3 regions of the Streptomyces sp. NPDC015532 genome follow, and region 1 is predicted to be linked to each of the others. Evidence: riboswitches for the same ligand, from Rfam matches in the RefSeq annotation. Region 1 holds a riboswitch; each other region holds the start of a gene.
What was found. Region 1 has a riboswitch for cyclic di-AMP ahead of ACF07B_RS23960 (NlpC/P60 family protein). Riboswitches for the same ligand answer to the same signal wherever they lie in the genome.
Positions count from the first base shown of each region.

Region 1 (3,265 bases):
GCCCTGCCGGACGAGAACGCTTTCGTCGGGCAGGTGCGCTACCGCTACCGGGGGTGGAACGGCGTGGACGCCGACCCCCTCGCCGACGTACTGCGGGCTCTGGACGAACTCACCGATCTGGTGGGGGAGGTGCCGGTCGTGCTCGTGGGCCATTCGATGGGCGGGCGCGCCGCCCTGCGGGCCGCGGCCGCGCCTCAGGTCCGGGCCGTGGTGGCGCTGGCGCCCTGGTGCCCCGAGGGTGAGCCGGTGGCCCACCTCCGGGACAAGCGCGTGATCGTGCTGCACGGTGACCGGGACCGGGTCACCGACCCCGCGGGGTCGTTCGCCCTCGTCCGCCGGGCCGCGGAGGCGGGTGCCTCCGCGAGCGCCGTGCGGGTCGAGGGCGGTGACCACGCGATGCTCCGGCGCGCGCGGACCTGGCACAGGGCCACGGGTGCGACGGTCGCCGCTCTGGTGACCCGGATCGGTGGCGGGCTCGACCCGCTCCCCGCCGAACGACCGGGCGGCGAACCCGACGTTCTCTAGCGGCCGGCCGTCAGGGGGCCGGGGTGTCGAGCCGGTCGTCGGGATCCGGGGTGGGGGAGAAGGAGCGGCGGCCGCCGGACGCCGGCCGCGCGGTGGACGCGGGAAGCGGGGCGCCCGTCGACGGATCCCAGCTGAGGATCCACTCGAAGTCGCGTTGCAGCCGACGGGCCTCGCTTCGCACGAGCCTCGGTATGTCGCCTCGTTCGGAGATCAGTTGGGCATAGATCGGCGCATCGTGCACGTGGGGATCCTCGACTCGCTCTCGTGGTCTGACGTGCTCGACGGTACGGCCGGCGCGTGGCCGCAGCGGTGATCCGGTCAGCTCGGCCAGAACTGGTCAAGGTGTGACCAAACGGTGCCGTCGATGTCGAACGACATGCCAGGGAACGCCAGTTCTGTGCACGCTTTCGACACATCCGGGACGCTTGGGCGGCTGACCGGCGGACCTGGACGGGTCACTCCCCTGTGGTCGGAAGGGAATCGGAGTGGAGCGGGGCGGGCCGGCCGAACGGGATTCCGGGGCGGGGCCGGGACGGTCATCGGGTCCAGGTCGCCCAACATCCTTGCTCAGCGGCCTTTTCGAGCACGGCCCGTGTCCTCACCGTCGCGCTGCGAGGCGATGCGATGAAGGTCACGAAAATGTATCGGACATCTGGGACGTGGATCTTCACATCCGGTGCACAACATGGCTAAGTTGGCGACCGGGCCGCCCGACTCCCTCCGGCGAAGTTCGCCGGGCGGTGCGGCCTCCGCCGAGTCCTGCCCGTCCCCGTGGCGGCTGGAGCCGGGGACCCACCGAACCTGGGGTGAATCGGCCAACTGCCTTTCGGGGCAGGGGTCGTAGGGCATACCTTCCGGAATCGTCCGCCCGAACCCGACAGCTAACCCGGTAGGCGGACGACGGAAGGAGTACTACTCCATGGCGCCGGAACGCACCCCGCCCAGCGGCGAAGAAGTCGCCCGACGGCTCTCGTCCCTCTACGACCAGGCGGAGCTCGCCAGCGGCAACTTCAACGGGACCCGCGCCCTGGCGAACTCCACCCGCAGGCCGGGCCGACGCGGTGCCGGGCAGGGGGGCGAGGTTTCCGATCCCGCCCAGGAAGATCTGATGCGGCAGTTGTACGACGGGGCACGCTCCCGGTTCGGACCCTCGGCTCCCGCCATCCTTCCGGCCGACAGGCAGCAGGCGCGCGGCGGCGAGAGTGCCCGTCCGAGGGAGGGCGCGAAGGGTGCCAGGGGGCCCTCGGCGGAGCTTCCGACGGTGTATCAGCTGGAGCAGATCGTGCGGCCCGTCGCCGAGTTGACCGCGGCCCCGATGCGGGAGCTGACCGCCGGTCCGGCTTCGGAGCCGGCCGCGCGCCCCGTCCTGGAGTTGACCGCGGGTCCGGCGGCCGGTAGCGCCCCGGCGCCCGGAGCCGACACGGCGGGCCGTGCGGCGCTTCCCGCGGGGTCCGTTCCGGAAGCCGCCTCACCGAAGCCCTCGCTGCACGTCAAGAAGCAGACGGCCCGGCGCAAGCTCGCCGCCGCGCAGGAGCTGATGGCGCGGCACGCGGCACGGCAGAGCATGCCCGTCGCGCAGGTTCCGGCGATCGAGTACCGGCCGGTGGAGGAACCCCAGCTCCCGTCCTACCCGTCGGTGGGTCAGACGGGTTCGTTCCCGTCGGTGGGCCAGACCGGATCCTTCCCGTCGGTGGGCCAGACCGGATCCTTCCCGTCGGTGGGTCAGACGGGTTCGTTCCCGTCGGTCGGCCAGACCGGATCCTTCCCGTCGGTGGGTCAGACGGGTTCGTTCCCGTCGGTCGGCCAGGCGGGGTCCTTCCCGTCGGTCGGTCAGACCGGATCCTTCCCCTCGGTGGGTCAGACGGGATCCTTCCCTTTGGTCGGTCAGACCGGCTCGTTCCCGGCGGCCGCTCAGGCACCCGTGTTCCAGGCGGCGCCCCAGCCCGCCCCGTACGAGCCGACGCCCCAGCCCGCGGCACCCCGGCCGGAGCCCATGCCCGCGGTCTTCGATACGGGGTCCATGCCCCGGGCGTACGAGGCGGCGCCGCCGACCGGTGAGTACCGGTCGGTGCTCCTGCCCCTCGGGTACGAGCCGCCGCCCCCGCCCTCCGAGTACACGTCGGTGCTCCTGCCCCTCGCGTACGAGACGCCGGCGCGGCCCAGCGGGTACCAGCCGGCTCCGATGCCTCCGGTGAGTGAGCCGGTGCCGCAGCCTCCGGCGTACGAGCCGGCGCCGGGTCCCGTCGCGTATCAGCCGGCCCCCGCTCCTCCGGCCGGCCCGCCGGCGCCTCCGTCGGCCGACGACGCCTGGCGTCAGGCGCTGCGGCCGGCCGGCGAGCGACAGACGTGGCCCGCCGCTCCAGCGGCCGTCGACACGAACCCCGGGTTCAGTATCGACAGTCTTGTCGCGCCCGCCGCCCCGCCGGTCGTCGGACCCGACAGCAGGGCCGCCGAGGCGGTCGCCTTCGCCCGTGCCCAGATCGGCAGACCGTGCGTGTGGGGAGCGTCCGGACCCGGTTCGTACGACCCCTCCGGGCTCACGCAGGCGTCCTGGAAGAGTGCCGGGGTCATGCTCCCCCGCGCGACGCAGGACCAGGCACAGGTCGGCCCGGCGGTCGCCCTCGGCGCCATGCAGCCGGGTGACCTGGTCTTCTTCCACGCCAACGTGAGTCACGTCGGTCTCTACGTGGGTGACGGCATGATGGTCCACGCTCCGAGTCCCGGAGCGCGGATCGCCGAG
Region 1 covers NZ_JBIBSY010000008.1:93,160-96,424, forward strand. Annotated here, with positions in the region: gene ACF07B_RS23950 (alpha/beta hydrolase) at 1-525, shown strand, start outside; gene ACF07B_RS23955 (hypothetical protein) at 536-766, opposite strand; cyclic di-AMP (ydaO/yuaA leader) riboswitch at 1,266-1,437, shown strand; gene ACF07B_RS23960 (NlpC/P60 family protein) at 1,445-3,265, shown strand, end outside.

Region 2 (3,265 bases), on a different contig from region 1:
GAGCGAGCCCTTGTTGTCGGTGGCGTCCAGGTCGAACATCGCCTGGTCGATCAGGCGCTGCTCGGTGGCGTCGTAGCCGACGAGCTCCGGGCCGATCTGCTCGATGACGGCGAGGACGGCCTTCTCGACACCCTTGCCCTGGTAGCGGTTGGGGTCACCGTCGCGAAGCTCGATGGCCTCGAAGGCTCCGGTGGAGGCGCCGGACGGAACGGCGGCACGACCCGTGCTGCCGTCGTCGAGGCCGACCTCGACCTCGACCGTGGGGTTGCCTCGGGAGTCCAGGATTTCCCGGGCTACGACGACGTCGATGGACGGCACGAGCATCTCCTTATTGGGATGTGACGCGGGTACGCAGGACTCGGCAGCCCTGCGGGATGAGCCTAACCGGCCCACGGGGATCGGCCAGCCGATCGACCACCCCTTGAGCGGAACCGAGCGTACACATTGTTCCTGAACGGAACAAAAAAGGAAATGAAAAACCCCGCTCCGGCGCGTGCGGGGGAACACGCGCCGGAGCGGGGAGCCCGTGGGGACGGGGACCCTCACCGGGCCTTTCCCAAAAAGACCCGGTTCGGAAGGGGAACTGTCGTGCGTCTCGTACGCGAGCCGGAATCCGGCCCGGGAGCGAGCGCGCGCCGCCCGAGAGATGGTCGCCCTCCGCCGAAGGCGACCACACGGCACCGGCGCGCCGCGGCACTCAGCGCAGGTGCAGCTGCTGGCCCGGGTAGATGAAGTCGGCGTCGGCGACGATGTCCTTGTTCAGCTTGAACAGCTTCTGCCAGCCGCCCTTGACGTGCTTCTTCTCGGCGATCGAGCTGAGGGTGTCGCCCTTGACGACCTTGTACTCGCCGTCACCCTTCTTGACCTTCTTGCCGGTCGGGGTGGTGACGGTCTTCTGGGCGGCGGGGCGCTCCGCGGAACGGGAGGCGGGCTGCTCCGTCGTCCGGGTGGCGGGGGCGCTCTGCGAGCCGCTGGACGTGGAGGGGGCCGAGGGGGCCGCCGGGGCGGAGCCGCCGCCGTACGCGGCGCTCGACAGGCCCACGCCGCAGGTCGGCCAGGCGCCCTTGCCCTGTCCGGCGAGGACCTTCTCGCCGATGGCGATCTGCTGCGACTTCGAGGCCTGGTCGGCGGTGGAGGCGTAGGCGGTGCCGCCGTACGCGGCCCAGGTGGAGGACGAGAACTGGAGTCCGCCGTAGTAGCCGTTGCCGGTGTTGATCGACCAGTTGCCGCCGGCCTCGCACTGGGCGACGGCGTCCCACTCGGAGGCGGTGGCGGCGGAGGCGTTGCCGGCCGCCATCAGCGGAGCGGCGATGGCGACGCCGGTGACACCGGCGAGCGTGGCGACGCGGGTGGCCTTGTTCGGGCGGCGGTGCTTGCCCTTGCTGGAGAACAGCATGGAGAGATCCCCTCACCGACGCCTGCGAGGTGAGCTGTCGGGTTCGGGCCGGTTGAGTTGCCCGGCCGCGTTCCTTCGGTCCTGTCTCCAGGACGTCCGGCACGCGGCTTCACCCCAAGCCGTTCCCGGGTGTCTCTCAACTCCCGGGCCCGGCACTTACCTTGGGTCCCCCGCTCCTGCCTACGGCGCATGACGCGACGACTGTTCCCGTACGGCCGCTGGCAGGATTCGGCGTTGCGACCGTCGGAGCCCGCTGTGGCGAGCGGTCACGACCGTAAGCAGTCGATCGCCGGAAATTCAAAGACGATCAGGGCTTCTGAGACCCATCTCTCACTTGCGCCAAATGGGACATTCCACAGCGAACCATGACGCGAACTCCCGCTACTTTTGCACCGTTTCGGCCGTGTCCGCAATGCTCCGACCAGGTACGACGAGGCCGGGACCGCTGTCGGTCGGCGCCGTGTCCGCGGCGGGCAGGTCGGCCCAGCCGCCGTCGAGGCCCAGCTCGTCGGAAACCTTCCAGAGGTTGTCGATGACGTCCGCGACGTACGCGGTGTCCTCGGCGGCGCTCGCGGCATGCCGCCCGGCGGTGCTGTCGGCGCGGCCGGTCGCGCTCTCCGCGGCATCCCCGCCGCGGTGCCGCCCGGTGCCGGTGCTCGGGGCGTCGGAGGGGCTCGAAGAAGCCTCCTTCTGGCCCGGCTTGGCCGATTCGCCACCCTTGCCGGTCGCCGTGTCCGAGCCGTCGGAGCTCTGCGAGGCGCTGGGCTCCGCGGTACTGCCGGCCGCGTCCGAGGAGTCATCAGAACCGGACGAAGCAGACGAATCATCCGAAGGTGACGCACTGGGCGCCGTCGCCAGGCCGGACGAAACATACGAACCGGACTCGTCCTCGCCGTTCGAGGAATCGCCGGCCACGCCCGTGTCGACGCTGACGCCGGCCGAGTCCTTGCTGAGACCCGAGAGCGGCCCACAGGTCGGCCAGGCCGCGAGGCCCTTGGCGGCGAGCACCTTCTCGGCGACGGCTATCTGCTGCGAGCGGCTGGCCTGGTCCGCCCTCGGGGCGTAGTCGAGGCCGCCGTGCGCCTCCCAGTTCTCCTGGTCGAGCTGAAGGCCGCCGTAGTACCCGTTGCTCTGGTCGGCGCTCCACGCGCCACCGCTCTCGCACTGTGCCACCCGGTCCCAGGTGGTTCCGTCGGCCGCACTCGCGCTCGCCGCCGCGAGCAGCGGGATGACGATCGCCGATCCGGTCACCCCTGCGGCGACGATGAGTGCCGGGGCCTGACGAGGGCGACGGTGACGGCCGTTCCCGGAGAGCATACGAAGGCCTTTCGAGTGACAGCGGGGAATACCGCGGCCCCTGTGAACCAAGAAGCGCAGGCGCCGCGTTGATGGGTGAAGGTAGTCGCACTCGAACGCTGGTTACAAGTCGATGCAGTACAGATCACGCGAAGATCACAGATTTGATGGAGCATCATGTTCCGCTAGCCGCAAGGGCACTCCTTCCGGTATGCGGAAGAACCCCTTCGGCGAGGATGCCGAAGGGTCACCGATGGGCCGGTCCAGGCCTATTTGACCGGGGTGAACTCCACCGGAAGTGTGCGCAATCCACGCATAATGAGACCTCCACGCCAGCGCAAATCGGCCGATTCTCCGGCGAGTTGGATGTCCGGCAGTCGGCCGAGGAGCGTACCGAGCGCGGTCTGGCCCTCCAGCCGGGCGAGCGGCGCGCCCAGGCAGTAGTGGATGCCGTGGCCGTAGCCCAAGTGCTGAAGGTCACGTCGTGCGAGATCGAGCGTGTCCGGCTGTTCGAAACGTTCGGGGTCACGGTCCGCGGCCGCGAGCACCACGAGCACGGGGTCGCCGGCCGCG
Region 2 covers NZ_JBIBSY010000004.1:92,622-95,886, forward strand. Annotated here, with positions in the region: gene eno (phosphopyruvate hydratase) at 1-324, opposite strand, end outside; gene ACF07B_RS14875 (transglycosylase family protein) at 698-1,396, opposite strand; cyclic di-AMP (ydaO/yuaA leader) riboswitch at 1,401-1,594, opposite strand; gene ACF07B_RS14880 (transglycosylase family protein) at 1,778-2,647, opposite strand; gene ACF07B_RS14885 (cytochrome P450) at 2,962-3,265, opposite strand, start outside.
Region 2: another riboswitch for cyclic di-AMP. It lies ahead of ACF07B_RS14875 (transglycosylase family protein); the one in region 1 lies ahead of ACF07B_RS23960 (NlpC/P60 family protein).

Region 3 (3,265 bases), on a different contig from region 1:
GGTGTTGCTCCGTCACCCCTCTTTGTCCGACGACGAGTTGGCGTCGGCGGCACGGGGAGTGGTCGGTTCGCTGGCGACGGTCACCATGTCCGGTCCCGGCACCGTCGAACTCCAGCCATGCGGGGTGACCAAGGCGACCGGACTGGCTCTCGCCGCGGCGCACCTCGGGCTCACCCCGGACGCCACGCTCGCGTTCGGTGACATGCCCAATGACATCCCGATGTTCGACTGGGCGGCCCGCGGTGTGGCGATGGCCAACGCCCATCCGGAACTGAAGGCGGTCGCCGACGAGATCACCCTGTCGAACGAGGACGACGGGATCGCGGTCGTGCTGGAGCGCCTCTTCGGCTTCTGACAAATCCCGTCTGCCCGGCGAGGCCAAAGGCCCCAGCGGTGCGGAGTGCGGCAGCGAGGCTCGCTGCCGCACTCGCGGACCCGCTTCCGCCGGCATGTTCGGAGCGCAGCCGGTGACGCGACCGCAACGCACCCGCCGACGGGCCGGGAGGGCGCCGTCGGCGGGTGCGGATGAAGACGTGGTGCGCGGTGCGGGGTGCGCGGTGCGGGGTGCGATCAGTAGGCGCCGTTGACGTTGTCCATCGAGCCGTACTTGTCGGCCGCGTAGTTGCAGGCCGCGGTGATGTTGGCGACCGGGTCGTAGATGTTCCACGACGTGCCGGCCACGTGGTACGCCTGGAACGTGGGGTCGATCACCTGGAGCAGGCCCTTGGAGGGGATGCCCGCGGCGGCGTTGGAGTCCCAGTTGTTGATGGCGTTGGGGTTGCCGGAGGACTCGCGGATCACGTTGCGGTGGATGCCGTCGTAGCTGCCCGGGATGCCGGCCTTGGCCATGACGTCCAGGGATTCCTTGATCCAGCCGTCGAGGTTGTTGGCGTACGTCTTGGCGGCGGCCTGGGTGACGGTGGTCGCCTTGGACTTGGCGACGGCGGTGGTCGCCTTGGCCGTGGTGCTGACGGTCGTCGACTTCAGCGTCTTCGTGCCCACGGTCAGCTTCAGGCCCGGACGGAGCAGGGCGGGGTTGTCACCGATGACCGCGCGGTTCGCCGCGTACAGCTTCTTCCAGCCGCCGCTCTTGGGGTACTTCTGCGCCACCTTGGACAGCGTGTCGCCGGCGACCACCTTGTAGGTGACGAGCTGCACGTTGGGGACCACCGCGGTGTGTGCGGCCTGCGGGGCCTGGGCCGGGGTGGCGGCGCTGGCGCCGGTCGCGCTCACGAGCGGGAGGGCGAGGGCGAGACCGCCCGTTCCGGCGGCGATCATGCCCCGGGTGATGACGTTGGTCTTCATGCGGCTGTGCTTGCCTCGTACGGGCATGACGAAAGTCCTCTCCGACGCCTGCGAGGTGAGCTGTCGGGTTCGGGCGGGAGATGCCCGGCCGCGCTGTGAGCGCGGCTTCACCCCAAGCCGGTCCGGTGTGCCCGGATCGGCGGCTTACCTGTGGTTCCCCCGCTCCTGCCGTGCGTGGGTCGATGGGTTGCCGGGCGGCGGCAGGATTCGGCGATCCGCCCGGGGTCGACCAGAACGTATGCGAGAGCACATGTCCGAAACAAGATGAGATTTGACCGCGAAGATCGCTTTCTCCTGGTTGATGCGCGGGTAAAAAGTCCGATTGCGCCGGAATTGGATCCTCAACTTGCCTTTGGCAAACGGGTTGGGCCGGGAGGGGTGCGCGTCGGGGGCCGACCTCGCCGGTGACTCAACTCACCAGACCAAAGAGCATCAAGGCGTCATGAGGGGGTAATTCGGGCATTGCGCTTGTGGTGGGAGTCGCCGCCGAGCCCTTCGCGGGGCGCCGAGCGGCCCTTGATGCGGCGGGAATTGTGGCGCGGGACACATGGGGGACGTGGCCGTCCGGCGGTGGGAGCGCCGCGTCTGCGCGAGCCAGAGCCGCCCGGACGCGAGCCAGAGCCGCCCGGACGCGAGCCGAAGCTGCCCGAGGACGCGAGCCGGACCCGGGCCGGTGGCCGGTGAAGTGCGCCTCGCGTCAACGGTGTTCGCCACGCGAGCCACACGCCACTGACCTGCCGCTGTACCGGCGCCGTCCTGTCGCTGTCCGGCCTCTGTCCGGCGCGCGGCGATACGCCGGCGCTCGCGCCGTGAGCGCGTCACGCCGGCCCGGGCATGGGGTGCGCGGGGGTCCGGGGGAGTGAACTCCCGTGCCCGTGAGCCCAGTCAGCCGGCTGTGCGCGGGATGCGCTTCTCCCAGGTCCGGTGGAAGACGACCTCGTCCCCGTCCTTGCAGACGAGCTCGTCGGTCGTGACGAAGTCCTGTGCGTCGCAGGTGACGGCGGAGACCGTCTCGACGCGGGCGTCCCACGGCAGGTCCGGGCGGTGCAGCCGGATCGACCAGGTGGAGTGGGCGCGGGCGGACAGCGGGTCCGTGGCGTCGATCGTGTACGTCTCCCGGGCGTCCTCCGTGCATTCGAGGCCGTCGGGGTACACGCGGGTGCCGCCGCGCCCCGGGTTCTCCTCCAGGCGCCAGGTCTGCGCGGCCACGTCGCGCAGGACCAGACGTCGGGGGCGCGGCTCGTCCAGGGTCGCGGAGACGGTCACGCCGAGGGGCTCGAACTGCTCCGGTTCCTCGAAGGCGACCGAGGGGTCCGACTCCGTTGCCCGTACCGGGAGTTCCAGGACGCTGCCGATCGGCTCCAGGGTGAAGCCCGCCTCCGAGCCCGGCTGGGGCCAGATCCAGGGCCAGTACGCGGAGGAGACGCCCAGCCGGATCCGGTGGCCCGCCGGGAACGCGTAGCCGATGGCGTTCAGGTCGAACACCACGTTCTCCGTGGTGCCCGGTTCCCAGGGGACCGCCCGGTCGGGGCCCTGGCGCGCCGAGAGGTTCAGGGCGCCGCGGGTGACGAGCGTGGACGCTCCGTCCGGGGCCACGTCGCACAGCCGGGCGATCACCTGGCCCCTGGGCGCCGCGGACGTCAGCCGCAGATTGACCCGGGGGCGGCCCAGCACCCAGATGTCCTCCGGCACCTCGAACTCGAAGCAGGCCGACCGTGCGTCCTCCTCCCGTTGGTCCGGCGGCAGGTCGGCCTCGTCGCCGGAAGGGGACAGCCGGCCCGCGTCGACCCCCGTGTGCTGCGGGGACCGCACCGGCAGCGGGGCGCCTTGGAGCGCGTACGCGACCGGGGTCACCGAGGGGGAGGGCCAGGCCGGGTCGCCCACCCAGCGGCCGGGGATCCGCGCGTACACCGTCGCCGGAGGGTGCGCGTCCATCACGTACGAGCGCAGCAGGGGGACG
Region 3 covers NZ_JBIBSY010000004.1:552,263-555,527, reverse strand. Annotated here, with positions in the region: gene ACF07B_RS16940 (HAD family hydrolase) at 1-355, shown strand, start outside; gene ACF07B_RS16935 (transglycosylase SLT domain-containing protein) at 571-1,332, opposite strand; cyclic di-AMP (ydaO/yuaA leader) riboswitch at 1,338-1,496, opposite strand; gene ACF07B_RS16930 (CocE/NonD family hydrolase) at 2,191-3,265, opposite strand, start outside.
Region 3: another riboswitch for cyclic di-AMP. It lies ahead of ACF07B_RS16935 (transglycosylase SLT domain-containing protein); the one in region 1 lies ahead of ACF07B_RS23960 (NlpC/P60 family protein).